Regions from separate parts of the Latilactobacillus curvatus JCM 1096 genome, predicted to be linked through region 1. Evidence: a T-box and tRNA genes for the amino acid it is inferred to sense, from the RefSeq annotation. Region 1 holds a T-box; the other holds one or more tRNA genes.

Evidence for each region. A T-box is a leader RNA that pairs with one kind of tRNA and senses whether it is charged. The one in region 1 lies ahead of leuS (leucine--tRNA ligase), so its partner is inferred to be a tRNA-Leu.
Region 2: it encodes a tRNA-Leu, which carries the amino acid that the T-box ahead of leuS (leucine--tRNA ligase) is inferred to sense. The anticodon was not compared.

What each region holds. Positions count from the first base shown of each region.
Region 1 is NZ_CP026116.1:1,001,926-1,017,983, forward strand. It holds gene LCU_RS05275 (pseudouridine synthase) at 1-79, opposite strand, end outside; gene LCU_RS05280 (putative polysaccharide biosynthesis protein) at 76-1,713, opposite strand; partial or broken gene LCU_RS05285 (MFS transporter) at 2,099-2,888, opposite strand; gene LCU_RS05290 (winged helix-turn-helix transcriptional regulator) at 3,039-3,437, shown strand; gene LCU_RS05295 (amino acid permease) at 3,454-4,806, opposite strand; gene leuS (leucine--tRNA ligase) at 5,298-7,721, opposite strand; T-box leader at 7,826-8,034, opposite strand; gene LCU_RS05305 (muramidase family protein) at 8,058-9,992, opposite strand; gene LCU_RS05310 (phosphatase PAP2 family protein) at 10,200-10,838, shown strand; gene mnmM (tRNA 5-(aminomethyl)-2-thiouridylate-methyltransferase MnmM) at 10,842-11,402, shown strand; gene LCU_RS05320 (copper homeostasis protein CutC) at 11,718-12,353, opposite strand; gene LCU_RS05325 (undecaprenyl-diphosphate phosphatase) at 12,385-13,239, opposite strand; gene LCU_RS05330 (RluA family pseudouridine synthase) at 13,298-14,227, opposite strand; gene LCU_RS05335 (NAD kinase) at 14,217-15,023, opposite strand; gene yjbM (GTP diphosphokinase) at 15,020-15,694, opposite strand; gene LCU_RS05345 (CYTH domain-containing protein) at 15,848-16,058, shown strand, end outside.
Region 2 is NZ_CP026116.1:1,121,383-1,137,440, forward strand. It holds gene pcrA (DNA helicase PcrA) at 1-836, opposite strand, end outside; gene LCU_RS05880 (HAD-IIB family hydrolase) at 1,037-1,861, shown strand; gene LCU_RS05885 (LacI family DNA-binding transcriptional regulator) at 1,866-2,804, shown strand; gene purB (adenylosuccinate lyase) at 2,858-4,150, opposite strand; gene LCU_RS05895 (ATP-grasp domain-containing protein) at 4,431-5,543, opposite strand; gene LCU_RS05900 (xanthine phosphoribosyltransferase) at 5,684-6,265, opposite strand; gene LCU_RS05905 (glycoside hydrolase family 73 protein) at 6,496-7,173, opposite strand; gene LCU_RS05910 (Gfo/Idh/MocA family protein) at 7,331-8,317, shown strand; gene LCU_RS05915 (GNAT family N-acetyltransferase) at 8,355-8,810, opposite strand; gene LCU_RS05920 (cold-shock protein) at 8,888-9,088, opposite strand; gene LCU_RS05925 (hypothetical protein) at 9,399-10,037, shown strand; gene LCU_RS05930 (ECF transporter S component) at 10,145-10,744, opposite strand; tRNA gene LCU_RS05935 (tRNA-Leu) at 10,867-10,951, opposite strand; gene LCU_RS05940 (GNAT family N-acetyltransferase) at 11,042-11,506, shown strand; gene LCU_RS05945 (SprT family protein) at 11,543-12,004, opposite strand; gene LCU_RS05950 (Tex family protein) at 11,997-14,174, opposite strand; gene LCU_RS05955 (hypothetical protein) at 14,241-14,675, opposite strand; gene LCU_RS05960 (cation-translocating P-type ATPase) at 15,119-16,058, opposite strand, start outside.

The sequences.
Region 1 (16,058 bases):
CGCGTCCCGCTTTAAAAAGTACCTTTAATTCTTTGCGTGAAGCCACATTCATATGACTTAAAAAGCGATCAATTCTCATTTGATTCTCAACTTTCTTCTAAACCGATCCAAGTTACTCCCAATGACATAGTCCGCTAAGCGCGATTTAAGCACCAATGCGGCGTAAACAGCCACACCTAGGCCAACGCTAATCATTAAGACTAGAACGCTCTGAAGACGGCTGTACGGGTTAAAGACAAGGTATAACCCCTTGACTGCCCCCGCCGTTACCAAATACATCACCAATGAGAAGCCTAAAACGCCGATTAAGCGCCGAATGGTTTTGCGTAATGCAAAGTGATAATAGCGATGCAGTGCTGCAATCATTAAAACCGAACTTGTCGCAAAGGCTAAGCCGGTCGATACTAGCGGGCCATAGACACGGAAAAAATAAATCGCTGGGTACTGCGCCACAATTTTGACGATGAATCCGATGAATAAGTAAAACAATGCCAAGCGGTTCTGATAGAGGCCTTGTAAGACAGCGCCTAAAACCGTAAAGAGGCCGAGCATAATAGAAATGTAAGATGAAAATTGTAAGACACTAATCCCAAGCGTATCATGCGCGTAGAATAACGTGTAAAGCGGACCGGCAACCGCCGCCATCCCAAATGCCGCTGGAATCATCACTAAGTTGAATAATTGCAAAGTACTGCCGATTTGATGTTGCAATTCTTTTTGATTGCCCCGCACATGCGCAGCTGACATCAATGGAATCGCCGTGACCGCCATGGCAGCAGCGAGTGAAACGGTGATTGAAATCAGTTTATTCGCATTAGCTGCAAATAAAGCATACAAGTTATACAACTGATGATCACTGGCAACCACGAAATCATGCATCATCGGATTAAACGTGTATTGGTCGATGATATAGACCAAGTTGACACTTGCGTCGATTACGATGAATGGAATTGATTGGCGCACAATCCCTTTTAACAAGTCAGTCGTTGACACTTCTAATTCGTTGTTACTATTGGCCACTAACTCTGAAATGCGACCGCGTTGTTTCAAATAATAGAAAATCAGTAATAACAAGCCGGCAGCAGCCCCAATGAATGCGGCAAATGTCGCCTGCGTCACAGCATCCACGTAGCTGCCTTTAAACACTTGCATAATCATAAAAGCGGTCACGGTCATGTACAGCACGCGGGCTGCTTGTTCAATAAATTGCGAAATCGCAGACGGCGCCATTTCGGCATAGCCTTGGAAAAAGCCCCGCATAATACTGAGCAATGGAATAATCAATAGCGGCCAGCTTAATGACCGGAAGACCGGTACCATCCGCGGATCACCCGCTGCTAGAACGGGCGCTAACGCAAAGAGTGCGAGCGCTGATAAAACACCCATTGCCAACATTAAAATCAGCGACTTTCTGAAAAGACGCTGACCAATGCCATACTCATTCATTTCGTTATAGCGTGCAATTTGTTTCGATAGCGCCCCTGGAATCCCAGCCGTCGAGATCACTAAAAAGACACTATAAATTTGGTATCCTTTTGCAAATAATGTGTTGGCTTGTAAGAAATTCGCGCCAAACCAGATTGGCCACGGAATTACATAGACGGCGCCCAGAATTCGCGAGAAAATACTCCCAGCGGTCATCCAAGCGGAGCCCCGTAACATCTTACTTTGTGAAGATCTATCCGTCGCCTTTGTTTCAGGTGAATTGGTCATTTCCCATAACTCCCTTATTAAACGTCAAAAAGCATCTTCCTACCATTTTAGAGGATTGCCCCAAGCCTTGCAATTCCTTTAACAAAACTTTATGAAAAAGAGTGCTTCTGATGACGGTTAGCAACTGAGCATTAATACAAAATTCCCAATAATCCAGGTTTTAAGATTATTGGGAATTTTAGATTAAGCGGAAGTTGTTGTCATCAGAAGCACGTTTCAATAAGAGTGCTATTAGCGCTTGCCCAGATTTTGAGCACTAACCTAAAAACGGGAATTATGGCGTACTCGGCCATGATTCCCGTTTTGTAGTTAGGCGCAGAAATCTAGCGCCAATAGCACGTTTCAAAAAAAGAGCCCCGCCTTCGCGGAGCTCTCTGCCATCTCATTATTTAGCTTGTTTACTTTGTTGAATCAAATACCACGTCAACAGAATGCTGACAAAAACCATGATACCGCCAAAGATTGGTGTACTGTCTAAGCCCCAAGCTGCCGATGCTTGCCCGCCAACTAATGAGCCTATCGTAATCCCGATATTAAAGGCTGAGATATTCAAAGCCGAAGCCAATGGAATATCATTTGGCGTGATTTTTTCAGCCAACTGCACAATGTATAATTGGAGCCCTGGAACGTTCATGAAGGCGAAAAAGCCCATCAATAAAACGTTAATTAAACCGAACCAATGGGCATTTAACGTTAACATGAATAGCAACAAGGTCACTAACAAGCCAACAAACATTTTCAATAGCGCCATCAACGGTTGGTGATTTGACCATTTGCCACCCAACGTATTTCCAAAAGCCACCATCAGACCATAAATAATTAAGATGATCACAACGGCCCTTGGTGACCAACCCATTTTTGATTCTAAAATCGGCGTTACAGGCGAAGACTGGCGCAAAAGCGACCGTCAAGTTACCAATGATAAAGACAACCATAATCCCCAACAATAAATTTTTCCGTGGCCAACGACTTGTTAAAATCGCCAAAATCGGTGCCCCAATCGTAATTCCCAAAGCATACATCGATACGGTTAGTCCTGCTTGACTCATCGTAATCCCAAAATCCTTAATCATCAATGGCATTAAGCCGACACTGATGAATTCTGTCGAACCAATCGCAAAAGCACTGATTGCCAATGCTAGTAATGTGAGGTTCGCCCGTTGTTTACTACTCATACTGCCACACTCCTATTAGACTTTTTTTACTGATGTACTATATTATTCAATAGGAGCGTGATTTTCACAATCACGCACTTTTTAGTCAGTAGGTTACTGAAAAGTAATAATTGAGTCTTATCACAATGAAAAGGTGAATCAAAATTAGAAATGAATGAGAAAACATATAACATTGGCGTTGAAGCTACGATGGAAATTATCGGCGGTAAATGGAAACCCGTTATTCTTTGTCATTTGCGCAACCAACCACGGCGATCAAGCGAGCTCTTACAACGCATCCCTAAGATTTCGCAAAAGGTACTCACCGCACAGTTACGTGAACTCGAAAACGATGGCATCATCAATCGTAAAATTTATCAAGAAATTCCGCCCCGCGTTGAATACAGCCTCTCTGAATACGGTCAGTCACTCAATAAAATCTTAAATCTCCTCTGTTTATGGGGCGAAGATAACATTGATCGCCGCCAAACAGCGGGTGAATCAATCACTGTTTTACATCGCGATCAAATCAATCCAATCGAATCGAATAAAAAAAAGACAGCCAACTAGGCTGCCTTTTTGCTTGTCATGATTTTTGCCGACCAAATTTCACGAAATAAATAACCACCATGATCATTAAGAAAATTAAACCAACAATGATTGAAATCCGCGTTTCCGGATTAATGAACATGAAGATTAAGGTGATGGCTAGCATCGCCAATGTAATGTAGTTCGAATAAGGTGACCAAGGCATCTTAAATGGATGTTGTGCCATCTTGTCAGCGTGTTGTTTTCTAAAGGCAATTTGGCTGATCAAAATGACGAACCATGGCACCATCCCTGGTAAGACACTTGAACTATAAACGAGCACGAAGACATTGCCAGCTTTTGGATAAACAAGTGGTAAAATGGCGTTTAAAATCACCCCGATTAAAATCCCTAATGAAATCGCCCCGACCGCATAAAATGGGACACCGTGGCGGTTTAATTTCAAGAATCGTTTTGGTAACTGCCCATTATTGGCTAATGTGAACGTCATTCGACTGGCACTGTAAATCCCTGAGTTAGCACCCGATAAGGCTGCTGTAATCACTACAAAGTTAATGATTGATGCTGCAGCGGTAATCCCAATTTTAGCAAAGGTTTGCACAAACGGTGAACCGACCTGACTCAATTCATTCCAAGGATAAATGCTCAAGATTACGAAAATCGCCCCAATATAGAAAATCAAAATCCGCGCAACAGTGGATTGAATTGCTTTAACCAATGTTGATTGTGGATTTTCAGCCTCGCCAGCCGTAATCCCAATCAATTCAATCCCTTGATATGATGCCAAGACAATTGCCAAGGCGAAGATGAAGCCTTTAAAGCCACCCGTAAAGAAGCCGTGCGTCCACAAATTACTAATGCCGACTGGATGCATATGGTTTCCAATCCCAAAAACAATGAGTCCAAGGCCTGCCACGATCATCAGAATAATCGTGACGACTTTAATCAACGCAAACCAGAATTCCAATTCACCAAACATGCTGACTGAAATTAAGTTGGCCGCACATAAGAACGTAATCGCGACCAGTCCCGGTACCCAGCCCGGCAAGTTCGGCCACCAGAATTCTAAGTAACCGCCGATGGCAATCATTTCACTCATCCCCACGACAACGAATTGGAAGACATTGCTCCAAGCTGTTAAGTAACCAAAAATTGGATGCATATATTCCGTTGCAAACTTGGCAAAGGACCCCGTATCTGGATCAACATACAGCATTTCTCCAAGTGCACGCATAATGAGATACAGCAATAAACCAGCAATCCCATACGCAATCAGCACAGACGGCCCCGTCCATTTAATTGTCGTGTTGGCCCCCATAAAAAGCCCAACCCCAATTGTCCCGCCAAGTGCAATCATCTGCATCTGACGGGCAGTTAAATTTCGTTTCATAGTCCTCAAACCCCTCTATTTTAGCATCATCATTATTGGTTAACCCCAGAATCTAAATTTACTTATCATCGTATAATAAAAAACACCCAAAAGCAATAGTCGCTCTCATCTTTTTATCATCTTAAAAGCGCTTTAGAATAACCCTTATATTAATTGAAGGATAATTAGGCCCCTAAATATTAATTTTAAATAAGAAAAAGCAGTTACTGCGAGAAACAGTAACTGCTTTTTTGAAACATGCTTTTTGGTTGCAACAACTTCCGCTTAATCTAAAATTTCAAATAATCCTAAAACCTGGATTATTTGAAATTTTTTATTAATGCTCAGTTGCTAACCGCAACCAAACGCACTCTTGTCTGAAACGTGCTTTTCAAGCTAACTTTCTGCGCTTATCCCAGTGAATCAAACAATCGACTACGTCGCTTATTCGCTTCCCTCTGATAATGCTCAAAAGTTGACCGAGCTTGAACCCACTCTTTTTGAAACGCACTCTAATTGGCGACGATATTGACCAATTTATTTGGAATGGCAATCACTTTGCGCACCGTCTTGTCAGCAATGAATTCAGCTACTTTTTCATTTGCCTTAGCCATCGCTTCTAATTCTTCCTTCGGTGTGTCTTTAGCTACTGTTACTTTGGCCTTTAACTTACCGTTAACTTGGAAGATCACTTCTACTTCGTTAGCGACCAATGCTGCTGGGTCAAATGTTGGCCAGTCCACGTAACTGATTGAGTCATCATGGCCAAGCATTGCCCATAATTCTTCCATCATGTGTGGTGCAATTGGCGCTAATAACTTCACGAAGCCTTCAGCGTATTCACGTGGTAGTGTGTCAACTTTATAAGCATCATTGATGAAGACCATCAATTGTGAAATGGCCACGTTAAAGTGCATGCTTTCGAAGTCTTCTGTCACTTTCTTAACAGTTTCGTTGTAACTCTTCTTCAATTGTTCATCATTTTCAGCGACAATCTTGCTTGAAAGTTGGTCGTTTTCGTCGGTATCTTCTTCTGTGTATAGACGCCATACCCGGTCCAAGAATTTACGCGCGCCGGCTAAGCCCTTTTCACTCCATGAAATGGAAGCATCTAATGGGCCCATGAACATTTCGTATAAACGTAATGTATCAGCGCCAAAGCGATCGACAACATCATCAGGGTTAACAACGTTCCCTTTTGATTTCGACATTTTTTCGTGGTTATCGCCTAAAATCATACCTTGGTTATATAGGTGTTGGAATGGTTCCTTCGTTGGCACGACCCCGATATCATACAAGAACTTGTGCCAGAAACGAACATATAATAAATGAAGCACAGCATGTTCCGCACCACCGATGTACATATCAACTGGTAACCAGTCTTTCAACTTATCAAAGTCAGCCAATTTATCAGGGTTCTTAGGATCGATATAACGAAGGTAATACCATGAGCTACCAGCCCATTGTGGCATTGTATTCGTTTCACGACGGCCTTTGCGCCCATTTTCGTCGGTTACGTTTAACCAGTCCGCTAAGTTCGCAAGTGGACTTTCACCAGTCCCTGAAGGCTTGATATCACTTGTTAATGGTAATTCAAGTGGTAATTGAGCTTCTGGCACCACTGATGTTGTGCCATCTTCCCAATGAATAATTGGAATCGGTTCACCCCAGTAGCGTTGACGTGAGAATAACCAGTCACGCAACTTGTAGCTCACTTGTTCATGACCAGCATTATGCGCTACTAACCAATCAATCATCTTGTCGATTGCTGCTTGTTTGTCTAAACCATCAAGGAAATCTGAATTAATCATCACACCAGGTTCTGTGTGAACAGCTTCTTCAGGATTACCACCAGCCACAACTGGTTTCAATGGTAAACCAAATTTCTTCGCAAATTCCCAATCACGAGGGTCATGTGCAGGGACAGCCATCACAGCACCAGTCCCGTATGAGGCTAGAACGTAATCTGAAATCCAGATTGGTAACCGTTCGCCATTGACTGGATTAATGGCGTAAGCACCTGTAAAGGCCCCTGTTTTATCTTTCGCCAAATCAGTCCGTTCAAGATCACTCTTGTGTTCGATTTCTTTTAAATAAGCATCAACAGCTGCTTTTTGTTCAGGCGTTGTGATATCGGCCACTAATTTATGTTCTGGGGCCATCACGATATAGCTGACACCAAACATTGTGTCGGCACGCGTGGTGAAGACATCAATCTGAGCGTCGTGGTTTTCAACAGCAAATGATACTTCAGCGCCTTTTGAGCGGCCAATCCAGTTGCGTTGCATATCCTTGACACTTTCAGGCCAATCAACTAGGTCTAAGTCGTCGATTAAACGATCAGCATAAGCCGTAATCTTCAACATCCATTGACGCATTGGTTTCCGGTAAACAGGATAGCCACCGCGTTCTGTTTTGCCGTCAATGACTTCTTCGTTTGCGACAACGGTCCCTAAATCAGGGCTCCAGTTAACAGCCACTTCAGCTTCATAAGCTAAGCCCTTTTCGTACATTTTTTCAAAAATCCATTGGGTCCATTTGTAGAAATCAGGATCCGTTGTATTCACTTCACGATCCCAATCGTATGAGAAGCCTAATGAATTGATTTGGCGTTTGAACGTATTAATATTGGTTTGCGTGAAATCAGCAGGATTATTCCCAGTATCCAACGCATATTGTTCAGCAGGTAAGCCGAATGCATCCCAACCCATTGGGTGCAACACGTTGAAGCCTTGCATCCGTTTCATCCGGGCCAAGATATCAGTTGCCGTATAACCTTCAGGATGGCCAACGTGTAAGCCTTGACCTGACGGATATGGGAACATATCTAATGCATAGAAATTTTTCTTATTTTTATCTTCTGTTGTTTTGAACGATTTGTGTGATTGCCAGTAAGCTTGCCACTTTTGTTCAACTGCGCGATGATCGTAAGTCATATCAAACACTCCTTTTTTTAACGTGCTTTCAAAAGCATGGACACTTTTGACACACTCTTTTTTAATTCACTTAACGCCAATAAAAAAGTCCTATGGTATAAATACCATAGGACGAATTGACCGCGATGCCACCTAAGTTCTGTCCAATCTATATTGGACAACTCTCTGGCCTTAACGCGGCAGACGTTTCTATCTACTATCAGTTCAATAGAAAACTCAAAGGTGAGTTCGTTATGTTAAACGACGTGTTCACACTAACCACACGCTCTCTAAACGCTTAACGATAACTACTAATCCTTCTCAACGTTAAATAATTGTTCTTAGCATACCAAACTCTTACTTCAATTTCAAGACTTGACCGACTAAGATTAAATCAGAATGTAAATTGTTCGCTGATTTTAATTGTGCGATACTGGTATTATTTTTTTGTGCGATTGACCAAAGACTATCGCCTGATTTAACCGTATAAGTCTTCCCAGAATTCGTATTGGGCGTCGTTGGCGTTGTAGCGCCAGCCGTTAATTTTAAGACTTGACCTGGGTAGATAAAGTTATTCTTAATATTATTAGCCTTGATTAATTGCGCCATCGAAATACCGTTACGGTTAGCAATTCCCCAGACAGAATCACCGGCCTTAACCGTATAAGTCTTCCCAGAAGTTTGCCCTGGATTTGTACTATTTGTATTATTGTTGTTTGAATTACCAGTTGTTGCACCTTGGCTAACCACTAATTTTTGACCAGGATAGATAAAGTTGTTCCGGATATTATTCCATTTAACCAAGTCAGCCATTGAGATGCCGTAACGGTTTGAAATTGCCCAGACAGAATCCCCTGATTTAACCGTATACGTCTTGTTTGAAGTCTGATTACCGTTATTGCTGTTTGAATTATTGTTATTTGTATTGCCAGTTGCGGTTTTTGAAACTGTTAGAACATCGCCAGGGTGAATCATATTATTCTTGATGTTATTCCAACTAATTAAATCGTTCATTGAAATCCCATATTTGTTGGCAATCGCCCAAACAGAGTCGCCGGCTTTAACGGTATACTTATCACCATTAGCTGGTGTTGTTGGATTCGTTGGTGTTGTAGGGTCTGTTGGGTTTGTCGTCCCACCATTGTTGTTGCCAGCTGCACTACTTGAAACAATCAAGACTTGGCCTGGGTGAATCATATTGTTCTTGATGTTATTCCAGCTAATCAAGTCATTCATTGAAATACCATACCGATTAGCAATCCCCCAAACAGAATCGCCGGCTCTAACGGTGTATTTTGTCCCATTTTCAGGTGTCGTTGGAGTCGTTGGCGTGGTTGGAGTCGTTGTTCCCCCATTATTGTTACCAGTATTGGTCCCTGGCGTGTCATATTGCGTTAAATTGTATTGTTGAATCAAACGGTTCAAACTTGACGCATAATTGGTTGCTGTTGCATAACGTCCTTGTAAGTATTGTGTGGCTTGTTGATAGCTACTTGTATGGCTCTTAAATGCCCCTTGATAATAAGGCGTTGCACCAAATGAAGTATTCCGTAGCACATGCACATAATCTTGTAACGATTGGTAGTATGAAGGATATTTTCTAAATGCAGCTTGGATCTGATACATGTTCCCATGACCATCATCTTCCCAAGTCCACATATAAACAGAACTACCATTGTAAGTCCCTTTTACCCCAAACAAGTTATAATTAGGGGCAGAACCTAAACCACTGCTCCCAAATCCTGATTCTAATGATGCTTGGGCAATCATAACAGAGGCGTACAAATCGTTATCACCCGCTAATTGTTGAGCTGAACTAGCAATTGAATTGATGAAATTTTGTGCGCTTGAATTAGCTGCTGCCATAACAACGCCAGCGGTTGCGATATTGGCACTCGTACTTTGCACTCCAGAAATTGGTTGCGCTTGAGATGGTGCCGGTTGTGGCGTAGCCACCTTTGTCGCTTCATTTTCAGTCAATTGAGGTTTTACAACAGGTTGTTGTGTTGATTGGGATTCAGTTGTCGTTGTGCTTGAACTAGTTGTTGATGATGTTGCACTACTTGCTGTATTAGCTGTTGTAGCTTGGTCATCATTGTTTGCACTATTTAACACATCTTCAGTGGCTGCTTTGGCCCGATTCGAAAAACTAGGTGCAATTGCTGAACCCATCAAGACGGTTGCCCCTGCAAAAGTCGTCACATTACGAACTTTCTTAATTCTAATTTCCCGCTTCTGCTTATGTAAGCTTACCTTTTGAGCTGCAATTCGCTGTTTTCTAGTCTCTTTCAATTCTAACGCCTCCGAATTTCCATTATTATTGTCTGTGGCACAATTAACTTGAGCTTCACCTGAACTTTATTATAATATTAATAAATGGGGAAAACAATCCTATCACGCAACTACTTTTATTAGTTGTCTTATGCTTAATAATTATTGTATCATTTAATAATCTTCTTTGTCTTTAATTACAGCTTATTTTGAAAGGATTTCTTAAAAATGACCAAACGATTTTCGGCTAGTTTATTCATTCTTGGCACAATCAGTTTTCTAATCATTTTAATCAGCGTTGTGCACCATGCCACTTGGGTTATACATTTTGATACCCTTATCAGAACTGGCATCCGGTCGCTTTCCTCCCCATTGATGGATACTGTAAGCATTGCGATTACGTCGATCGGCAATCCCTATAGTATAATGACTTTGACCACCATTGTAACGCTTGGTTTGCTGGGCTTTAAACAGTGGTCAGCAGCTAGCTTTTTAGTCATTAACATGGTCCTTTTTTCAACGCTTAACCACTTTATTAAGATGAGCGTCCAACGACCACGGCCCCCATTTCACCATCTTGTCTACGCAGGCGGCTACAGCTTCCCTAGCGGTCATGCTTCGGGGGCGCTTCTTTTTTTCGGAACTTTAAGCATCCTAGTTTACTACTTAATTCGTCAACGCGTTTGGCGAAAAATAGCGATTGGCACCTGTTTAATATTGGCACTATGCATCGGCCTTAGTCGGATTTACGTACTTGTTCATTATCCGAGTGATGTCTTAGCTGGCTTTTTATTAGCAACGGCGTGTCTCGGCGGTTCATGGTACTGTTTTATTCATTTTAAATTATTGCATCTGAAGGAGTCCTAACACATGATACTTGATCATCCCACTAAATTTGCACATTTTCTATTAGACCAGGCAATTCGGCCCGGCGATGTCGTAATTGATGCCACCGTGGGGCATGGCGATGATACCTTATTTTTAGCAGAACGCGTTGCTGATTTTGGTCAGGTTTACGGTTTCGAAATTCAAAAAGAAGCCATCGAAACCTGCGCGGATCGTCTTACAAAAGCAAACCAAGCAAACCAGGTTACTTTGCTTAATCAAGGACACGAGCGGATTATCACTGCCTTACCACCCGAGTTAAAAGTGCAAGCCGCCATTTTTAGCTTAGGCGCACTCAGTCCTGATTCTTTTGAACACGTGACATTGCCTAACACGACAATCTCTGCCTATCATCAAATTCTCTCACGGCTTAATCGCGGTGGCTTACTGGTATTCGTTGTTGATCCTCGGTTCAATGAAACTCAAGAAGAAATCGACTATCTAATCGCCGACTTAAGTCGCCTAGAACCAACCAATTACCAAGTAACCCACTACAAGGCAATCAACGTCGACCAAGGACAAGTCCTAGCGATAGAAAAAATTTAGAGTGCGTCGTAAGGCGAATATCCGCTGAGGATTAACACAGCGTCGTGAATGATTACAACGTAATCGTTTGCGGCTCAGGGTTAACCGGAAGCGGATGACTTACAAAGCACGTTTAGAGTGTGATCCCAGTCGGGTATCTCTTGAGGATTAGCCTAGACTGGCGAATGATTGCTGAAAGCAATCGTTTGCGGCTCAGGGTTAACCGGAGGCGGATGCCTTACAGAGCACGTTTAGAGTGCGTCGTCAGTCGATTATCTCCTATTCAAACATTAAAAAAAGGCCCAGTCATCATTGATGACTGGGCCTTTTACTATCTTATAATGTCCCGACCACTTTTGTACCGTGTGCTTCGGAAATTTGTAAACGTTCTGTTAACGCGTCGACATTGTCGGCTGTAATGCCACCGCCAGGTAAAATCACAATCCGCCCATCAGCAGCTTGGATTAACGTTTTTAAACGGGCTTCGTCGATGGGCGCGTCTAACGGCCCCCCATGCGTTAAAATCCGTTTAACATCATGATCAATCAGCCATTCCATTGCTGCAGCTTGTTGATCAGCCGCAATTTCATCGAAAGCCATATGGAAAACAACTTGCATCCCATTGGCAGCACCAATCAACATTTCCATCGCTTCTTCGTCGATTTGATTGTCAGGTGTTAGGCAACCAAGGACGATGCCGTCAGCGCCTAATTCTTGCGCTGAAAAGATATCAGCTTCCATAATTTTTAATTCTTGATCGTTATAAACAAAGTTGCCGCCACGCGGACGAATCATGACCATCACTGGTACATCGTGTTCATGCGCATAACGCACTGATTCAGCCATCACACCCCGGCTAACCGTTGTGCCTCCGACAGCCAAGTTGTCGTTCAACTCAATTCGTTTAGCACCATTGCGGATTGCTGCCGGAATTTTAGTGAAATTTTCAACACAAACTTCTTTGATTAACATGGATGAACCCTCCAAATTTTAATTTAATCCTTTATGCAAATAGCATTGCACCTAAGACAAGTAGGCCCAAGATAATCCGGTACCAACCGAAGACCTTGAAATCATGTTTCTTGATGTAATCCATCAAGAATTTGATTGAAATAATTGAAACGATGAATGAAACCAACATCCCGACTAATAAAATGATTGATTGATCGCCCGTAAACGTATTGCCTTGGTACAAGAATTTACCAATCTTCAAGATTGCCACGCCGACCATCGTTGGAATCGCCATGAAGAACGAGAATTCCGCACCCACAAACCGTGATGTCCCTAAAATAATTGCCCCTAAAATCGTAGCGCCTGAACGGGATGTCCCAGGAATAATTGATAAGGCTTGGAAACAGCCAATCCAAAAGGCCGTCAACCAAGGTAACGTATTTAAATCAGCAAATTTCGGTGTGGTATGCTTGTTGCGATTTTCGATGACGATGAACAAAACCCCGTATAAAATCAACATGCTGGCCACAATCCAGTTTTTCATCAGATGTTCATCCATCCAGTCATTCAATGGGAATCCAATAATGACTGATGGAATCACCGCCACAATTACCTTAAACCATAACGTCCACGTTTGTTTTTGTTCGAGCTGGTTCTTACGTGGTGAGAAAGGATTCAATTTATGGAAGTATAGAATCACAACCGCCATAATCGCTCCAAATTGAATCACATAATTAAACATATCGATGAATGCTTTTGATTCATCAAGTTTCAAAACACTACCGACCAACACTAAATGGCCGGTTGAACTAATTGGTAGCCATTCTGTAAAACCTTCGACAATCCCTAAAATGATTGTCTTAATCATATTTAAAGTTAACACAATACTAATCCCTCCGTAATCCATAATCGTTTATTAGTATACTCATTCTAAAGTTAGATTGCGACTCAAATTGAAAGCTTAATCAAATTTTATTCAATTCGCCCGCAGGAAAAGCCAAATGACGTTGATCCATCACTGCTTGAAAATCGGCTGGTAGTTCGCTTTGAACCGTGACATACCGTTCTTCAAATGGATGATAGAACGTTAACTCGCGACAGTGCAATGCTTGACGCGGTAATAAATCATCGGCCACACCGTATAAATTATCACCAATTAAGGGATGCCCCAGTGATGCAAAATGAACCCGAATCTGATGTGTCCGACCTGTTAGTAACTTCAACTTAACTAACGTGGCATCGGTGCCATGGGCTTCTTGCCAATATTCCGTTAATGAGCGTTTGCCACCAACCCCAACGACCCGCCGCATGTAAAAATCATCCGACCGTTTGATTGGCCGATCAATCCACGCATGTTGCGGATAATCTAACCGCATATCACCACTGGCAATCGCAACATATGTTTTTTGCAATTCTTTAGATTGGAGTTGCTTATCCAACAAACTATGCGCGAAGCCGTGCTTGGTGAACATCATCAAACCACTTGTATCGCGATCGAGGCGCGTTACTACGTGCACTGCCTGGCTCTCAGCATTTTGGTCAATCAAGTATTGTTTGACGAAATTGGCCATTGTGTTGTGCGGATGGTTCGGTGCCGGTAACGACGCCACAAACGCCGGTTTATCGACCACTAAAAAATGGTCGTCTTCAAAAACCACTTTCAAGTCCCCTTTAACTGGGATGACGTGTTCGACGGCCACTTCCGGTGCGAGGTAAACAGTCACCACATCGTTTTGAACCAGTTGGGCATTGGTATGTGCCTCCTGGCCGTTGACGAGGATTGTGCCACCTGCAAATTTAATTTTAGTTAACTGACTGCGAGAAAGCTTATGCCGCCGTAAAAAATTCCGCAACACACAGCCTTCTGCATCTTGATATTGCCATTCAAATTTCATGTTTTGACCCAATAAATGCATCTTCGACACGGTTCCAGAAATGGGTGTGTCGATAACGTGCAAACTGTATTCTTTCCTTTGCAATTTTAAATTGCATCGAGGCAATTGGTCGATCCTTAAATGTGAATTGATCAATTGTCACAACGTAATCACTTGTCTTAGAAGGCTTCAGGAGCAACCATTCATCCGATGGTAACACGATTGGTGCCGATAGTGTTCGATATACGCGATTATTAATCGACGCAATTTCGGTCATCTGCATCGCGTCTAAGCGTGGATGTAAAACCGCGCCACCAATCGACTTACTATAAGCTGTCGACCCAGTTGGTGTGGAAATACAGAGCCCATCGCCCCTAAAACTTTCAAAAAAATTCTCTTTAATGTAAACGTCCGTCCGCAAAGTCGCTGCATACCGACGTAACGTCACTTCATTGAGCGCCAAACTGCGACTGATTTCGTGCGTATCCGCATATTCGATTTTAACTTCTAATAACGGATAGCTAATACTCTGCCCGAGATCTTCTTGCAAGGCGACGACTAGATCATCGACTTCAAAATCGCGCCAGTCAGTGTAAAACCCTAAATGTCCCGTGTGCACGCCAATAAACCGGATGTGCGCTAAATCGTGGGCGTACCGATGAAAGGCAGATAAAAGCGTCCCATCTCCACCAACTGAAATGACCACATCGGGCGTTTGATCATCAATGACAAACCCCGTATTGATCAATTTTTGCGTTAAGCGATTGGCAACTTGAACGGAAGAACTACCGTCATTGCTAAATACCGTTACTTTCAATCTGGCGTCTCTCCTTCAGAATCATTTTCAGTTGCCTTTTCAAGTGCGTTTTGCCATTTTCCATATGAGAAGAGTTGTTGTGCTTCTTGAATTTCTTCACGAATTTCAGACATTTCTTTATCTAACATAAAGGATGCTTCGGCCGCTCTTTTAAGCCGCGCCTTCAGCGTTTCAGGAAATTCCCCTTGATATTTATAATTTAATGAATGTTCAATGGTTGCCCAAAAGTTCATCGACATTGTTCGAATCTGAATCTCGGCCAAAATCAATTTTTCACCACTGATTAGTTGGACTGGATATTCAATTACAATATGATATGACCGGTAACCACTTGGTTTAACATTTGAAACGTAATCCCGTTCTTCAACAATTTTCATATCAGTCCGTTGGTGCAAAAGGCCCACAATTTCATGGATATCTTCCACAAACTGACACATAATCCGCAAACCAGCGATATCTTGCATATCTTGTTCGAGTAAATCTTCTGTAATGTAGCGGCGTTGCATCTTTTCTTTGATACTATCGATTGGTTTAACGCGCCCAGTTACAAATTCGATGGGTGCATGTTCATTATTTTGTTGGTATTGCTTGCGCATCCCACGTAATTTAATTTTTAATTCGCTAACGGCCTGTTCATAAGGCATTAAAAACTTCTTCCAATTTTCGACCATTATAAACCCCTCATTCACTCTGTCACATACAGCACTATTTTAACATAGATTAGAATTGAATAAATAATAATCGTCTGAAATACAAATTTCATTACAAGTCTGCTTTTTTGTGCTAGGATAATAACATTGCTTTTTTAAAAAGGAGCTCAACCGATGTCACAAACGATTGAACGCGAATTTAAGACGATGCTAACGGCGGCGCAATTTTCGCAACTAAAAGCGGACTATCCATTTGCAGCGCCGTTTGTGCAAACTAATTATTACTTCGAACTGCCTAACCAGGGATTGGCTAAACGTCACTGGGGGTTGCGTATTCGACTCTTTGACACCTATGCCGAACAGACGCTAAAGGTGCCAACCGTAG
Region 2 (16,058 bases), 120 kb from region 1:
TTGGTTGAACGGTAATTTTGTTCCAACATCACTGATTTAGCATCTGGATAATCATGTTCGAAGTTCATGATGTTGTCCATGTTAGCGCCCCGCCAACCATAAATACTCTGATCGGCATCCCCAACAACACAGAGATTCTTGTATTTATCAGCTAACATGTTAACCAATGTGTATTGCGCTTCATTGGTATCTTGGTATTCATCAACGTGGATGTATTGGAATTTTTCTTGATAATGTTCAAGCGTTGGTTTGTTTTCTTTAAATAAGCGGATCGTTTGCATGATTAAATCATCGAAATCGAGCGCTTGATTTTGTTGGAGTCGTTTTTGATATTCGGTGTAGCATTGGGCCACAATTTTTTCGAATGGTCCGTTTGCTAGACCCGCATAGTCGCTTGGTGTTTGGAGTTCATTTTTGGCGTTACTAATCGTGCCTAAAATCGCCTTTGGTTCAAACTTCTTCGTGTCGATGTTTAAATCCCGACAAACATGGCGCATTAACGTCAATTGTTCAGAAGGATCCGCGATTGTAAACGCGCGATTGTAGCCAATTTGTTCAATCTCCCGACGTAAAATCCGCACACAAAGGGCATGGAAGGTAGATACCCAAACATCTTGAGCCCCTTCGCCGAGTAAGTTACCGACCCGTTCACGCATTTCACGCGCCGCTTTATTCGTAAACGTAATCGCCAGCACGCGCCATGGTAAAACGTGCTTTTCTTCAATTAAATAAGCGACCCGATGCGTTAACACCCGGGTCTTCCCACTACCAGCACCCGCCATGATTAAAAGTGGGCCTTCTGTTGTGAGGACCGCTTCAGCTTGCTTATCGTTCATCCCTTGTAACAATTCTTTTTCAGACAAATTAGTCATCCTTCCGTAAATGCAATCAGCCTATATTATACCAAACTAGATAGGTAGAAAAAAGCGAACACGACCTAGTAAAACGGATTCTAATTTTTCGCAATCTTCTGCCTTGACCTGGGACGCGTTTCATAAATTATACTCACCTTAATCCAAGAAAGGTGGTATGCATCATGATTAAATACATTTTTTCTAACTTAGATGGTACATTGTTAAACCAAGACGGACAGCTTTCTGAAAAAGATATTGCGGCTGTCAAAGCAAGCCCACTCCCAATTTCCTTGATTTCTGCGCGTTCACCACAAGAAATGCAAGCTACGATTGATCAGTTAGCGTTAACGACACCCCAAGTCGCTTTTAACGGGGGGTTAATTTATCAACCGACAGATCTTTTCCCAATGGTTTTAGCAGAATATCCACTTGCAACCTCTGCTGTCGCAACATTAATTGCCGCATTACAATCTGAATTTAGTGACATCAGTTTAAGTGCGTATGACTTACACCACTGGTACACGCAGACAATTGACGCTGGTATTGAGGCAATCGCTAAGCAAACCGGTCAATTGCCGACGCTCATCAATTTTAGTGATCAATTGCAAAATCCATTTCTCAAGCTTTTCAAAATTCAACTGATTATGCAAACGACACAACAACGGGCAACTGTTGCTGATTTCATCAACCAATGCCACTTGCCTGGTCTTTCAGTACAACAATCAGGTACAATGACCTTAGAAATTACGAGTCATGAAGCCACTAAAGCTAACGCATTAACCACCATCTTAGAAAACACTGGACTAACAGTCGCTGATTGCGCCGCGTTTGGTGAAGGTCAAAACGACTTAGCCATGTTATCGCTAGTTGGCCACCCCATCGTCATGGGCAATGCCAGTGATCAAATCCAGATGGCGGGTCAATTCATTACGAAGACTAATCATCACAGTGGCTTCAGCTATGGTCTAAAGAAATACATTACTAAAGTTAATCAAAAAGTAGGTTAGGATTATGCCAACAATTCGTGATATTGCCCGCAAAAGCGGCTATTCGGTTTCGACCGTCTCCCGTGTGTTAAATCATCAAAAATACGTCTCTGAACCTGCCAAAACGGCAATCGAAGCGGTCATTAAACAACTCGATTACGTGCCTAATAGCTTAGCGCGCGATTTAAGCTTCGGTCAAAATAAAAATATTGGGGTCGTCCTACCGCACAATGACCATCCGTATTTCAACCAACTCTTAAACGGGATTATGGATGCTGCGTTTTCAAGCGGCTATCACGTTGTGCTCCTACCTTCCGAATATAATCAAGCAGTCGAACTAGATTATCTCGAACAATTAAAACGTAAGAATTTTACCGCACTCATTTTTACTTCACATGGTATTGCACTCTCAGTCTTAGCAGAGTACACGCGTTATGGTCAAATTGTCTGTTGTGAAGACCCGGGGACCCATCATATCTCGGCCGTTTATTCTCACCGTGAGCCCGCCTATTTAGCGGCATTCAAGTACCTTAAAGCCCACAAAGCACAGCAAATTGGTCTACTATTAAGTCGTAATTTAGCGCAAAGCCCGACCTGGATTGCCGTCACGAACGCTTATCAACAAGTTTTCAACTGCCAACCTGATTCCGAGTTAATGGTCGGTGGCATGCGCTCATTTGAAGATGGCTATCGCGCCGCTGAACAACTGGTTGAAAAACAGCCAACCCTCGCTTGCTATTTTACAAATGGCGACGACATTGCCGCTGGTGTCCGCCAATATCATCTGGATCATCAACTGCCGACCCCGCTTTTAATTGGTCAAGAAAAACAATTATCCAGTTTTTTATTGCAACTGCCAACAATTGACCATCACTTCTTCACCCTAGGGCAAAAAGCGTTTGAAGTCGCCCTCAGTAACCATCACCAAGTTTGTCGTTTCGAATCAGAATTTATTTTGCCATAAAAAAGCCACCTTAACCTAACTTTTAGGCTAAGGTGGCTTTTTATGTCGGATGCTTATGCAAACACCCGATCAAAAATTGTTTGAACTTGTTTTAAGTGCCATTGGTAATCAAAGGCGTCGTCTAAATCGGCTTTTGAAAGTTCACTCGTCACTTTCGGATCGGCTTCTAATAATTGGCGGAAATCTTTTTGTTCATCCCATGCTAAGGCTGTCTTCGGTTGGACCAAATCATAGGCTGCTTCACGGCTCAGACCCGCATCCACTAACTTCAACAAGACACGTTGGCTGTAAATTAAACCATGGGTGATGTTCATGTCAGCCTTCATCTTTTCAGGGAAGACCGTCAACGTCTTCACAATCCGCGTGAAGCGATTCAAGATGTAGTCCAATAAAATCGTAGTATCGGGTAAAATAATCCGTTCAGCTGAGCTATGTGAGATATCGCGTTCGTGCCATAATGACACATCTTCCATCCCGGTAATCACATGACCGCGAATCACACGGGCTAAGCCACTAACGTTTTCAGAACTAATTGGATTGCGTTTATGCGGCATCGCTGATGAGCCTTTTTGACCTTTAGCAAAGAATTCTTCCACTTCGCGGACTTCTGTTCGTTGTAAATGCCGGATTTCAGTCGCAAAATGTTCGATTGAGGTCGCCACGACCGCCATCGTGTTAATGTAATCAGCATGTAGATCTCGTGGGAGCACTTGCGTTGAAATATCTTGGGCCCGGATCCCTAAGTGTTCTGTCACATAGGCTTCAATTTCAGGCGGAATATTGGCGAAAGTCCCAACTGCACCACTGATTTTACCGGCTTCAACGCCTTTTGCTGCGCGTTCGAAACGGTCTTGATTGCGTTTCATTTCAGCATACCAGGTTGCTAGTTTTAACCCAAACGTCGTTGGTTCAGCATGCACGCCATGCGTCCGCCCAATCATCACGGTATTTTGGTATTCGTAAGCTTTATCTTTTAGAACAGCCATAAAATTGGCGATATCAGCCCGGATTAAATCGTTCGCTTGTTTCAAAATATACCCTTGTGCTGTATCAACAACGTCCGTTGAAGTTAGACCATAGTGGACCCACTTTTTTTCATCCGCTAAGGATTCTGAAACGGCACGGGTGAATGCGACCACATCATGGTGTGTGATGGCTTCTAAGCGATTGACTTCTGCCAAATCAAAGCTAGCATTCGCGCGAATTTTCTGCGCATCCTCTGTGGGAATATCGCCTAATTTTGCCCACGCTTCGACAGCTAGAATTTCAACTTCCAACCAAGCTTGATACCGATTTTCCGTTGTCCAAATGGCGCCCATTTCGGGACGTGTATAACGTTCTAACATAAACTTCTCCTCCAAATAATACCTAAATGCTGGTGATGGTAAAACGTGCTTTTTGTGGCATCTTTCTGTGCTTAACCAAATTTGCCAAATTCGCGATTGCATCACCAACTCGTCAAATCCAGTTAATGCTCAAAAGATAACCGCCACAAATGCACTCTGTTTTGAAACGTGCTCCATCGGGCATCTTTCTGCGGCTAGCTACGTCCGTCCAACGATCGACTGCGTCGCTCATTCGCCGGCCTATGCTAGTCCTCAAAAGATAACCGCCCGCTGTCGCACTCTAATATAAGTCTGCCGCTTCGTAATTATCGATTAAGGGTTGGATGGCTTGTCCGGTTGCTGTGACCGATCCAATCTGTTGATTGGTCGTGACGTTGTGCAAATTAAAGTACCAATCCGGTTTGATCTTCATCTGTGTTTGAATTAATGACCGTTGTGCTTCTTGAATCCCTAAGGTCATCCCCGCATTATTGAGGCGTGATGGGCCGACTGCCAACTGACAGATGGCCTTCAAATGATATTCATATTGCGAGAAATTCAAGGTATGTGTCAAGACATCGCCCGTTGCGTGCGGTGTTGGCATAATTCGTTTCACATAAATATTCATAGCGGGTGTTAAAAAGAATTCAACCCCAAAAACACCTGTATAGTCTAATTTTTCCCCAATTAAGTGGGCTAATCGATTAATTTCAGTCGCAACATCTTGATTAATCCGTGCTGGCACAAGCGACATTTTCAAGCGATGATCTTCAAACTCATTTTCGATGACTGGCAGTGTCACACACTTACCATCTTCAGTTTTAACGACCATCACTGATAGTTCTTGTGCGTCGGGAATCCAAGATTCTAAAATATAAGTCCCCAACTCAAGGGCAGCTTCAATGTTTTCAAGGTCACTCGGTTGTTGAATAAAACGTTGATACTGCTTACCGTAACCTTTTTGAATGGGTTTTAAGATACATGGATATCCGATTGAATCGATTGCATCTTGAATATCATCTACATCAACAACTGTCGCATAGGGCGGAATATTGATATTTAAATCACTCAAAAAGACTTTTTCGAGGTACCGATCTTGCGTCACAGACAACACACTACTGCCTTGAGGTAGATAATAATGTTGTGCCAGTTGTTCGAGCACTGTCTCATCTAATAATTCATTCGTATAGGTCAACACTTGACTGACTTCACCGAGTTGGACTAATGTTTGATAATCATTGAATTCACCATCGATCTGACTATCAATTAAACGTGCAAATGAGGTATTTTGCATCTGCGGGGTCACAATCGCGGCTGCCCGATACCCCATTTCTTTTGCTTTGAGCGCCAACATATAGGCCCGTTGATCATTTCCAATAATTCCGATGGTTTGTCCTGGATAAATAACTGGCATCATATTACCTGCTTTCCTGTTCACCAAACTGTATACCCTTATTATAGCGAATTTAAGCGTTGTCTGCCTAATACTTTCCTCCATGATAACAAATTTTTAGACAAAAAAAGAGTGCCTATCAGCACTCCGTTAAATAACATTTATTTATTTTCGTCTAAAAAGACGACTTGACCGTCTTCAAACGCTGCAATTCGTGCTAAAGATTCCACTTGAATGCCGCGTTGATCTAACAATTCGCGACCTTTTTGGAAAGTCTTTTCGATGACAATCCCGACACCTTCAAGTTGTGCGCCGGCTTCTTCAATAATAGAAAGTAAGCCTTCAACCGCTTGCCCGTTGGCTAAGAAATCATCAATCACTAAAACGCGATCGTCTGCATTCAGAAACTTCTTCGAAATTGAAATGTGGTTATTCACTTTCTTCGTATATGAATAAACCGTTGCACTGTACATGTTATCTTGTAACGTCAAACTCTTGTGCTTTCTTGCAAAAACAACGGGAACGTGGAATGCTAAGCCCGCGAAAACAGCGGGCGCAATGCCAGATGATTCAACCGTTAGGATTTTAGTAATCTTCTTATCCTTAAATAAGCGTTGGAATTCTTCACCCATTGCAGCCATTAAATCTGGATCCACTTGGTGATTTAAGAAGTTATCGACCTTCAATACGTCTTGACCTAATACTTGACCATCTTTTTTAATGCGTTCCTCTAATAGTCGCACGCTGAGCTCTCCTTTGTAGCATCGTTAAACATCACTACCGATAGTAGTAACGACTAATAATGTTTTCTGAAATTGAATTAAAAATAGATTACCACAAAAAAAGCAACACAACAAGCTCAAATCCAGTTATTCAGCGATTTGAAAAGAGCCTGTCACAAACCGGAATTTGTGGCAATCTCTTTTGAGATTAATTAGTAGCAGATTTCCCATGATTTGTTTCATAGCATTCTTTATTGATCATATTGGTCGAGGTGGTAAGCCTTAACGAGCTCAATTAACTTCGCTGGATAATCAGGGTCAGTCGCATAGCCGTCTTGCTGTAAAGCATGGGCAGCTTGCTCATAATTAGTGGCCGCGATTACGTGTGCATACTGCGTCCGGTTCCAAGAGGTCCCATAAGCAAACAATTGTACATGGTCAAGCATCGATTCTTGATAATTGTTATATACTCTAAAACGCGCTGTTGTCGTTACCCACTGACCATTTAAATATTCCTTGGTCGTCATTTCCTTAGTGTTGGCCTCATTATCACCCTTAATACCGAAATAATTATGGTATTGCGCAGCAAGTGAGCTCTTCCCCCAATCACTTTCTAAAATAGCTTGCGCTAAAGTAATACTTGGTAAAACATGATATTTCGTCTGTAATTCTTGGGCATATGGCACCATTTTTTTAATAAACGCTTGCTTCTTAGCTTGGCGCGATTGTTGTTCCTGTCTGGCTTGATCGGCAAGTTCTTCTTGGGCCTTTTGTCCATTATACCGAACTAATAAAACGAGCCCAATTCCGAGAATAAATAGACTCACTAAAACGACCACTAGCCAATCGGTTGGGTGGCGTCTCTTCTTAGAATAGTAGTTAGCTGTTGGTTTGCGTTTTGTCGTCTTGCGTTTACGTTTTTTTGCCAATCCTCTGCCTCAACTTTATCTGAATCTATTCTATATTGTACACAAATTCATTCAGAACACCAATCTTTAATTTGTAACCCCCCTTTAATTTCTATTTAGCGCTTTTATTGCTATAATATTGGCTGTAACCGATTACGATAGTAAAGGACTGATTTTATTGACAACGCTTAACTGGGGAATTATCGGCTTAGGCAATATCGCCAATAGTTTCGCAACTTATTTTAACCAACCTGATGGTCACATTTATGGGGCTGCTTCTCGTTCACTCGATAAGGCACAAGCCTTTGCCGACCAATACAATATTCCACATGCATTCGGTAGTTATGCCGACATGCTCGGTGATGACAACATCGACATCGTCTACATTGCAACCCCCCACAATTATCACTTCGAAAGCATTATGGCGAGTCTTGAAGCCGGTAAACACGTCTTCTGTGAAAAAGCGATTACGATGAACCGCCGCGAACTCAATGTAGCAAAGGCTCTTGCTAACGAAAAGCACTTGATATTAGCTGAAGCAATGACCATTTATCACATGCCATTGTTTGCTGAGATTGAACGCCAACAAGTCGCTAATCACTTGGGCGCTTTAAAATCAATTCAAGTCTCTTTTGGAAGTTATAAAGAGCTTGATCCAAACAATCGCTTCTTCAGTCCCGCACTTGCCGGCGGTGCAATGCTTGATATTGGTGTTTATGCCCTCTCATTTGCACGTCGGATGTTAACTGCTAAACCAGAACTTGTAGCGACGCAATGGGTGCCATCAGAATCCGGTGTTGATCAGCAATCAACATTACTTTTAAATAATGCCAAGCATGAAATGGTGACTGTTACCTTAAACATTCATGCGAAGATGCCTAAACAAGGTGTTCTCGTTTATGAAAATGGCTATGTCACCGTTGACGATTATCCACGGCCTGACAAAGCCACCCTCACTTTCCCAGATGGTCGCGTTGAGACCATTCAAGCGGGTGACGCAACCAACGCAATGAACTATGAACTCCATGATTTCCAAGAAACAGTGCGCGGAAATCAATCAAACGATACCCTCGAATTATCAAGCGATGTCATGGACATCATGTCAGACGCACGTGCTGAATGGGGCTTTGTCTATCCATTTGAAAAACGCACTGATCTCGATTAATCCATTCAAAAAACCTGGCCAATTTGGTCAGGTTTTTTTAGAGTATTTTAGCGAGAACCACCATATCTTTTAGGCGAATCCCATTTTCATAGATTGGCGTTTGATATTGGTCGAAGAAGTTTTTGCGAATTTGTTCGAACCGAAAGCCTTGACGCAAATAACAACCAATTGCTGCCAAACTGCCGTCCCCAGTGCCAACTAGCAATGATTGAAACCCTTGGTCAATTGCAATCGTCTGAATTTGAGTCATCATTTGCCCACCGAATCCTCGATGCTGCCATTCTGGCCGTACCGCAATATTTTTAAGTTCTACCTGCTGATTGTTGAGTGCCATCAGATGGAAGACCCCGATGACTTGCTGCTGATCGCTTACGGTGTAAAATTGCCCATGCATCAAATAGCGTTCAATCATGCCGACTTCTTCATCCGCTAACAATAGATCATCCAGCCACTGTCGCCGTGCTGCGCCCTCAATCAATTGATACGTTAACATCTCCAGCTCACCACCCAATCAAAAAAAGGGGTCGCGACAAAATTGCTTTTGCCGCGACCCCTAGGTTAATTTTTAAATTAGTTTTTGTTTACGTTAACAGCTTGTGGGCCGCGGTCGCTTTCTTCGATATCGAAAGAAACGCTTTGACCTTCTTCAAGAGTCTTGTAGCCTTCACCTTGGATAGCTGAGAAATGTACGAATACATCACTACCATCTTCGCGAGTTACAAAGCCGTAACCTTTTTCTGCGTTAAACCATTTTACAGTTCCGTTTTCCATGAGAAAAATCCTCCTTGTGTCGATGACACATTATAAATTTGTGTATTTCTGGTGGTCCGATGGAAGAAAGTTCTTTTGGAAACATTCGTACCGCAACCATTCAAAAAGTACAAACATAGTGTAACACAGGCAACAACCATTGGCAACCATTTGGCAATAAAAATAAACCGTTTTCTATCACGGACAATCAGCATCCGTGTTTTTAGACAAGTGTTATTTTATATGTTGAATCATGCCCCAAATGATTTGGCTTTTTGCTTTAATTACGTTAAGATAGCAGTATAACTTTTTCTCATTGGAGTACTTGCTTATGCTAAAACTATTGAAACGGCTATTACCAATTATCTTCATCGGGGTGAGCCTAGCCGCTTGCCAAAAACCGATGGATACTAAACATCAACTCCAAGCCGATATGCAAACCGTTGAAGATGCGACTAAGCAACAACGAACAGCTCTTTCAACCCTCGAAACAATCGGCGATCCAGTTCCTGATAACTATCTCACGATTCAAAAAAAATATCCCGACGAAAATCTATTAACGATTGAAGATACTAAGATTGCGACGACTGCGGCCAAGCGCGAAGCAGCCTTTCAAAGTCTTAAAGAACAACAAGCTGTGCTCAAACCGGTCATTAAACGCCTCACCAAACTGGTCAAGCAAGAAAACGATGAATTGCCGATTGAACAAGTCAAAGATTTAAATCAAAGTCTTAAGATTTCGACACTTGATTATACAACCTTGGCCACCTTCTACAACGCGGCCACTAAAGCATCTGATGAATTTTACAGCGACCATACAGATGCTGATGCAGACGAAGACAGTCTTAAATCACCAATCAATCGTTTAAATCAATATTACAGTTCAGTTTATCAACAAGCCGAAATTGCTAAGGTCAACATGAACACAGTTGCTGCGCATGCTAAGAAAGTGCAAAAACAACTGGAATAAACAAAAAAGGAGTTGGACAAAGTCACGTTTGTCCAACTCCTTTTTTCAATCTTTAATTATTCAACCCGTGGCGGACCACAATCGTCGGCTGTAGCTACCCGCACTTGTTATTGCGTCCGTTTAAACCGCATGAGTGGTGTTGCGACTAGTGGTGTCACCACAGCTGCTAAGGTTGCTTCCATTACAGCATTTAACGCAACAACGCCAAGCATCACGATGATTAAATGGGTCGGATCAGTATGATACATCCCTGCCGCTTGGTGTCCGTAAAGCACACGCGTTAAGCCAATCACTAAAATGGTATTGATTAAAGCCCCGAAAATCCCAGCTAAAGCCATTGCACCGGTTTTACGAATTTTAGTTTGATATAAGTGTTGGAACGTAAAGCCAGCAATCATCCCAGCCATCAACCGCGGTAAAATAGCGATAATTGGATTTTGAAAGATTAAAAGTGAAAGCGGATCGCCTGGAGAGGTATAGGCTCTAAATAATGAAATCAAACCCCAAATTAATCCTAGAATCGCCCCTTGGCGTGTGCCCAGGATCACGGCCCCAATAATGACCGTTAAATGAATTGTTGTTACGGCTGGTAGCCCAGGAATGATATTAATATAACCGACCATCGGAATAAAACTTTGAATGATTAAAAAAGCGGTTAAAATCGCCATAATACTAATCGTATAAGCTGCTGAATTTTTATGTGTCATCCTAACTGACTCCTAAACTGAATTTATTGCTCATTATAGCGATTTGTCACCCTAGTTTCAATCATTTACATCAAGGGACAAAAAAAGGTAATTCCAATTGGAATTACCTAACTGAATTATGATGCGGGTGAGAAGACTCGAACTTCCACCGGGAAAATTCCCGACAAGATCCTTAATCTTGCGCGTCTGCCATTCCGCCACACCCGCGTAACTTGCTTTATCACTTTAAGCCACGTACATTAGTATAAGAGAAACGATGATTGAAGTCAATTAAAATTTTACTTTGGAGACGATTACATGCCCATTATCCCCGCTAAACTAACCGATATTGCCAAATTAACCACCCTGTATCAACAATTAACGACTGAAATGCATGTGCTACAACCCACTAATTACCAAGCTGATTACACGCCTGAGTTCTTTGACTGGCAACAAATGATAACTGATCCACTACAAGCAGTCTTTGTTCATCAAAACCAAGATGCGCAAATCGATGCCTTTTGTCACGTTACAACAGCCCAAACAAGTCCCTCACCCTTGTTTATCGCACACCGCTTTGCTTATCTCACAACACTGTATGTTGCACCAGAGGCACGCCGCCACCACGTCGCTACACAACTGCTATCGTCCGCAAAGCAATGGCAACAAACACAAGCGCTCGATTATTTAGAACTAACCGTGTTAGGGAATAATCCGGCTGCGTTGGCCCTCTATCAGAAGCTGGGCTACACCACTCAGAATCAAACTTTACGCGCCAACTAAAAAAAGGCCACCCCTAAACATAGGGGTGGCCTTTTTTCATTGAATTTGTGTGGTTTGATAAATCAGTCGTCCATGACACCGCCGACAAACATAGCGAGCCGTATTCATTCGACGGCGACGTGGATAGACTTGTCCACAGTCTGAACATTTATAAATCACAATTTTGCTCGATTTAGCTGTCTTTTGTGCAGCTGGTGCATAGCGCGCACCCCCGACTTGTGCAAGTAATTGTTTAAACTCTGCGTCTCGATGACGGTAACCGCGATGCAACAGATGCAGGTGATAATGGCAAAGCTCATGCTTAATCACCCCTTCTAAGGTCTGTGTATCATGTTCGGTCAACATCTTTGGATTGATATCGATATGATGATCCTGTAAATGATAGCGCCCGCCGGTTGTTTTTAAACGCCGATTGAGATTTGCTTGATGCACAAACGGCCGATTAAAAAACTGCAACGATAACCGTTCAATCAATTCAGTTAAGGCTTGATCAGTCATTTGCCTTTGGCGCTTTCATTGTCAGTTGTACGCGTTCACGTTCTTGATCAACACTCATCACCCAAACCTGAACGACGTCGCCAACTGCCACTTCATCAGAAGGATGTTTAACAAAGTGGTTTGCCAGTTGAGAAATGTGCACTAAGCCATCGTGTTTCACACCAATATCGACAAAGGCCCCAAAATCAATCACGTTGCGGACTGTGCCTTCTAACGCCATATTCGGTTTCAAATCCGCCAAGGTTAAGACATCATGACGTAACAATGGCGCCGTCATCTGATCCCGTAAATCACGCCCTGGTTTTTGCAAACTACTTAAGATGTCGGTGATTGTTTCAATCCCGACCTCTAATTCAGCCGCTAGAGCCGGTACTTGCATTTGTGCAATCGCCGTCTTCAACGCATCGCTTCCTAAAGCAGCAACGGTTAACCCAAATGATTTCAAAATGGCTTTAGCCGTTGGATAACTTTCTGGATGAATATCAGTATTATCGAGTGGATTGTCCCCATTAATAATCCGCAAGAATCCGACCGATTGTTCATAAGCTTTAGGCCCTAAGCGTGGTACTTTCTTCAAAGCACTCCGCTTTTGATAAAGGCCGTTTTCATTGCGATATTGCACAATGTTTTGAGCAGTAGTTGCTGACAACCCTGAGATATGTTGTAGCAGCTGAGGGCTAGCCGTATTCAGGTTGACTCCCACACTATTCACGACATCCTCAATCACTGTATCGAGTTGCACAGTGAGCTCTTTTTGCGCCACATCGTGTTGATATTGTCCAACCCCCACTGCTTGTGGATCAATCTTGATCAATTCAGCTAACGGATCTTGCAAACGACGGGCAATACTAATCGCACTTCGTTCTTCAACGTGTAAATCTGGAAATTCTGCCCGTGCTGCATCACTCGCAGAATAAACAGAAGCCCCCGCTTCATTGACAATCACATAGAAAATTTCCCGGGAAATAGATTTCAAACACGTCGTTACGAATTCTTCTGATTCACGACTCGCAGTCCCATTACCGATTGCAATCATTTCAACTTGATATTTCTCGAGTAAAGCAGTGAATTCATCCGCCGCTTTTGATCGTTTGTCAGCTGAAGCTGGTTTGTGTGGGTAAATGACTAACTTATCCAAGAATTTTCCAGTACCATCGACAACGGCTAATTTACACCCAGTCCGATAAGCGGGATCAAAGCCTAATACAACTTTACCCTTCAATGGTGGTTGCAACAAGAGATGCTTCAAGTTATCACCAAAGACACTAATCGCTTGTTGATCAGCTTTTTCCTTTAATTGCTTGCGTAATTCACGCTCAATTGCCGGTCCAATAAACCGCTTATAGGCATCTTCAACCGCAGACTTGATGACCATTGCTGACGCTGAATCTTGTCCATACAACAGATCTTGGCTGATCCGACTGGCAATTACTTGATCGTCAATCATAATTTTAGCTTTCAAAATACCTTCGTTTTCACCACGATTAATCGCTAAATATTGATGTTCCGCTACCTTCGTTAAATCGGCAGTGAAATCATAATAGATTTGATAAACTTGCTTCTCATCGGCTGCTTCGTCTTTAACTTGACTGGCCAACTGACCATTTTGCCAAGTATATTGGCGCACCCAATTCCGATATTTTGCTGTTTCACTAATATTTTCCGCCAATATTTCATGAACACCAGCTAAAACAGCAGCTGTATCATTGATTTTTTGATCTGGATTGAGGTAAGCTTCAGCTTTTGCCAATAATGCTTGTTCGGTTAAGCTAGGTAACCCTGCGATAAACTGCGCAAAAGGTTCCAAGCCGGCTTCTTTAGCGATGGTTGCTTTGGTCCGTCGTTTTTGTTTATAGGGTAAGTACAGATCCTCTAAAGCTTGCAGTTGCGTTGCCGTTTCAATTTGTTGTTTGAGTTTTGGCGTTAATTTTTCTTGTTCAGCGATATTTTTCAAAATATCGGTTTTACGTTTTTCGAGCGTCGTTAAGTATTGAAATGTGCTTTCAATTTCACGAATTTGAACTTCATCGAGGCTTCCCGTTCGTTCTTTTCGATACCGCGCAACAAACGGTACGGTATTGCCTTCTTCTAAAAGACCTAACGTTGCTTTGATTTGTTGTGGTCGATACTGTGTTAATTGTTGAATCACAAGATTTTGAATATCAGGCATCTGATTGCACTCCTTTTGCTTCAATTAAAAAAACAGCCCCCGACTTGGGAACTGTCAACTTTCGCCCTAAGCGATTCTTGAAATATTTTGGATGTATTTAGAAATCCGTTCCGTTGCTTTGTCTTGATTCATTTCTGAAGCTGCAAAAGCTTGCATATCAACGGTTTCATCATCATGCATGCTTGTAATTAAATCTTCACAGCCTTGAATGAAATCAGCGTAAGCACCGATTAAACGTTGGTTGTTCCCCATCAAACGAGCGGGCGCAACAACTGTTTTGAATTGTGCTAAGAATTCGTGATATTGATCAACACCATCTCTGAAGATTTGTGCTGTCTTTTGATAGTCTTGTTCGCTCATTTCGGCTAACTTACCATCAGCAACGGCTGCTTTTAAAGGGGTGAAATACTTACTCATCCCTTCTTGTACTTTTTCAGTATTATCGATTAAATCGTTGACAGCTTGGCCGTATTTGGCAAGCTTTTGTTGCGTTTTATTCATGTCCATCCTCCTAGTTTCCTATGGTTTAGTATACTAATTTCCCAATCGGCTTGCAATTAAAATATTAAAGCGAAAAGGCATGCTTAGTTCATCAAAGGACATTTACCTCATTAAAAAAACGCTAGCGACAAAATCTCGTTTGTCACTAGCGTCGATTATTACCTATCTTCTCTTCAACATTCTACTCGTCCACGACTGACCAAACATTAACTTTGTCAATAAGTCGATACAAGCGAAAATAACTAAATAAAGTAAGAAACTCAACAACTAATTATTTTGAACGTGAGTAATCCGTTCCAGACCACCAAAGATGAAAAGTGATATCAGAAACTGTAAGAATATTTGCATACGTAATCCTCCCTACAAAACTCACTAACATAAAAGTTATTTAATCACCTTTATTATAGTTTAATTGACAAGCACTTTACAAGGTCGGCAACAAATTATTTAGCCATTCTCCGCTGGAAGAACTTCACAATTTCCACAATCACAATCAATGAGAATGAGGCTGCTAGGACAATTCCCCATTGGTGAATATCGAGATGTGACACGTGGAATAGGCCGTTTAAGCCAGGTACCATAATCGTTGCGGCTAACAGGAGGAATGAAGCTAAGACAGCCCAGTTGAAAGCTTTATTCTTGAAAAAACCAACTGTAAAGATTGATTGGTGCACTGACTTCACGTTAAACGCGTGGAAGAGTTGAATCATCCCTAACGTTGCATAGGCCATCGTTAACGCATCAGCATGTGCTAAGCCGCTCGCTTGATGCACTGGGTACGTAATCGCTAAGGCATACACACCAAGCGTAATCCCACCTTCTAAGAGACCTTGATAGATAATCGCTTGGAAGACACCGCCGGAGAAGAAGTTTGACTTGCGCCCACGTGGTTTTTGATTCATAATCCCCGGTTCAGTGGGCTCAACCCCCAACGCAATCGCTGGGAATGTATCCGTCACTAAGTTAATCCATAAGATGTGCACCGGTTGCAGAATTTGCCAGCCTAAAATCGTCATCATGAATAAGGTAAGGACTTCACCTAGGTTAGCTGACAATAAATATTGAATTGATTTTTGAATGTTGGCAAAGACTTTACGACCTTCTTTAACAGCCACGACAATCGTTGAGAAGTTATCATCGGCAAGCACCATATCACTGGCGCCTTTTGATACTTCTGTCCCGGTAATCCCCATCCCAATCCCGATATCTGCGGACTTCAAGGCTGGCGCATCATTGACACCATCCCCGGTCATCGCAACGACTTTACCATGTTTTTGCCAAGCTTTAACAATCCGCACCTTATGTTCTGGCGCAACTCGCGCATAAACTGCGTACTGACTGACTTTTTTAGCAAATGTCTCGTCATCCATTTGATCCAGTTCG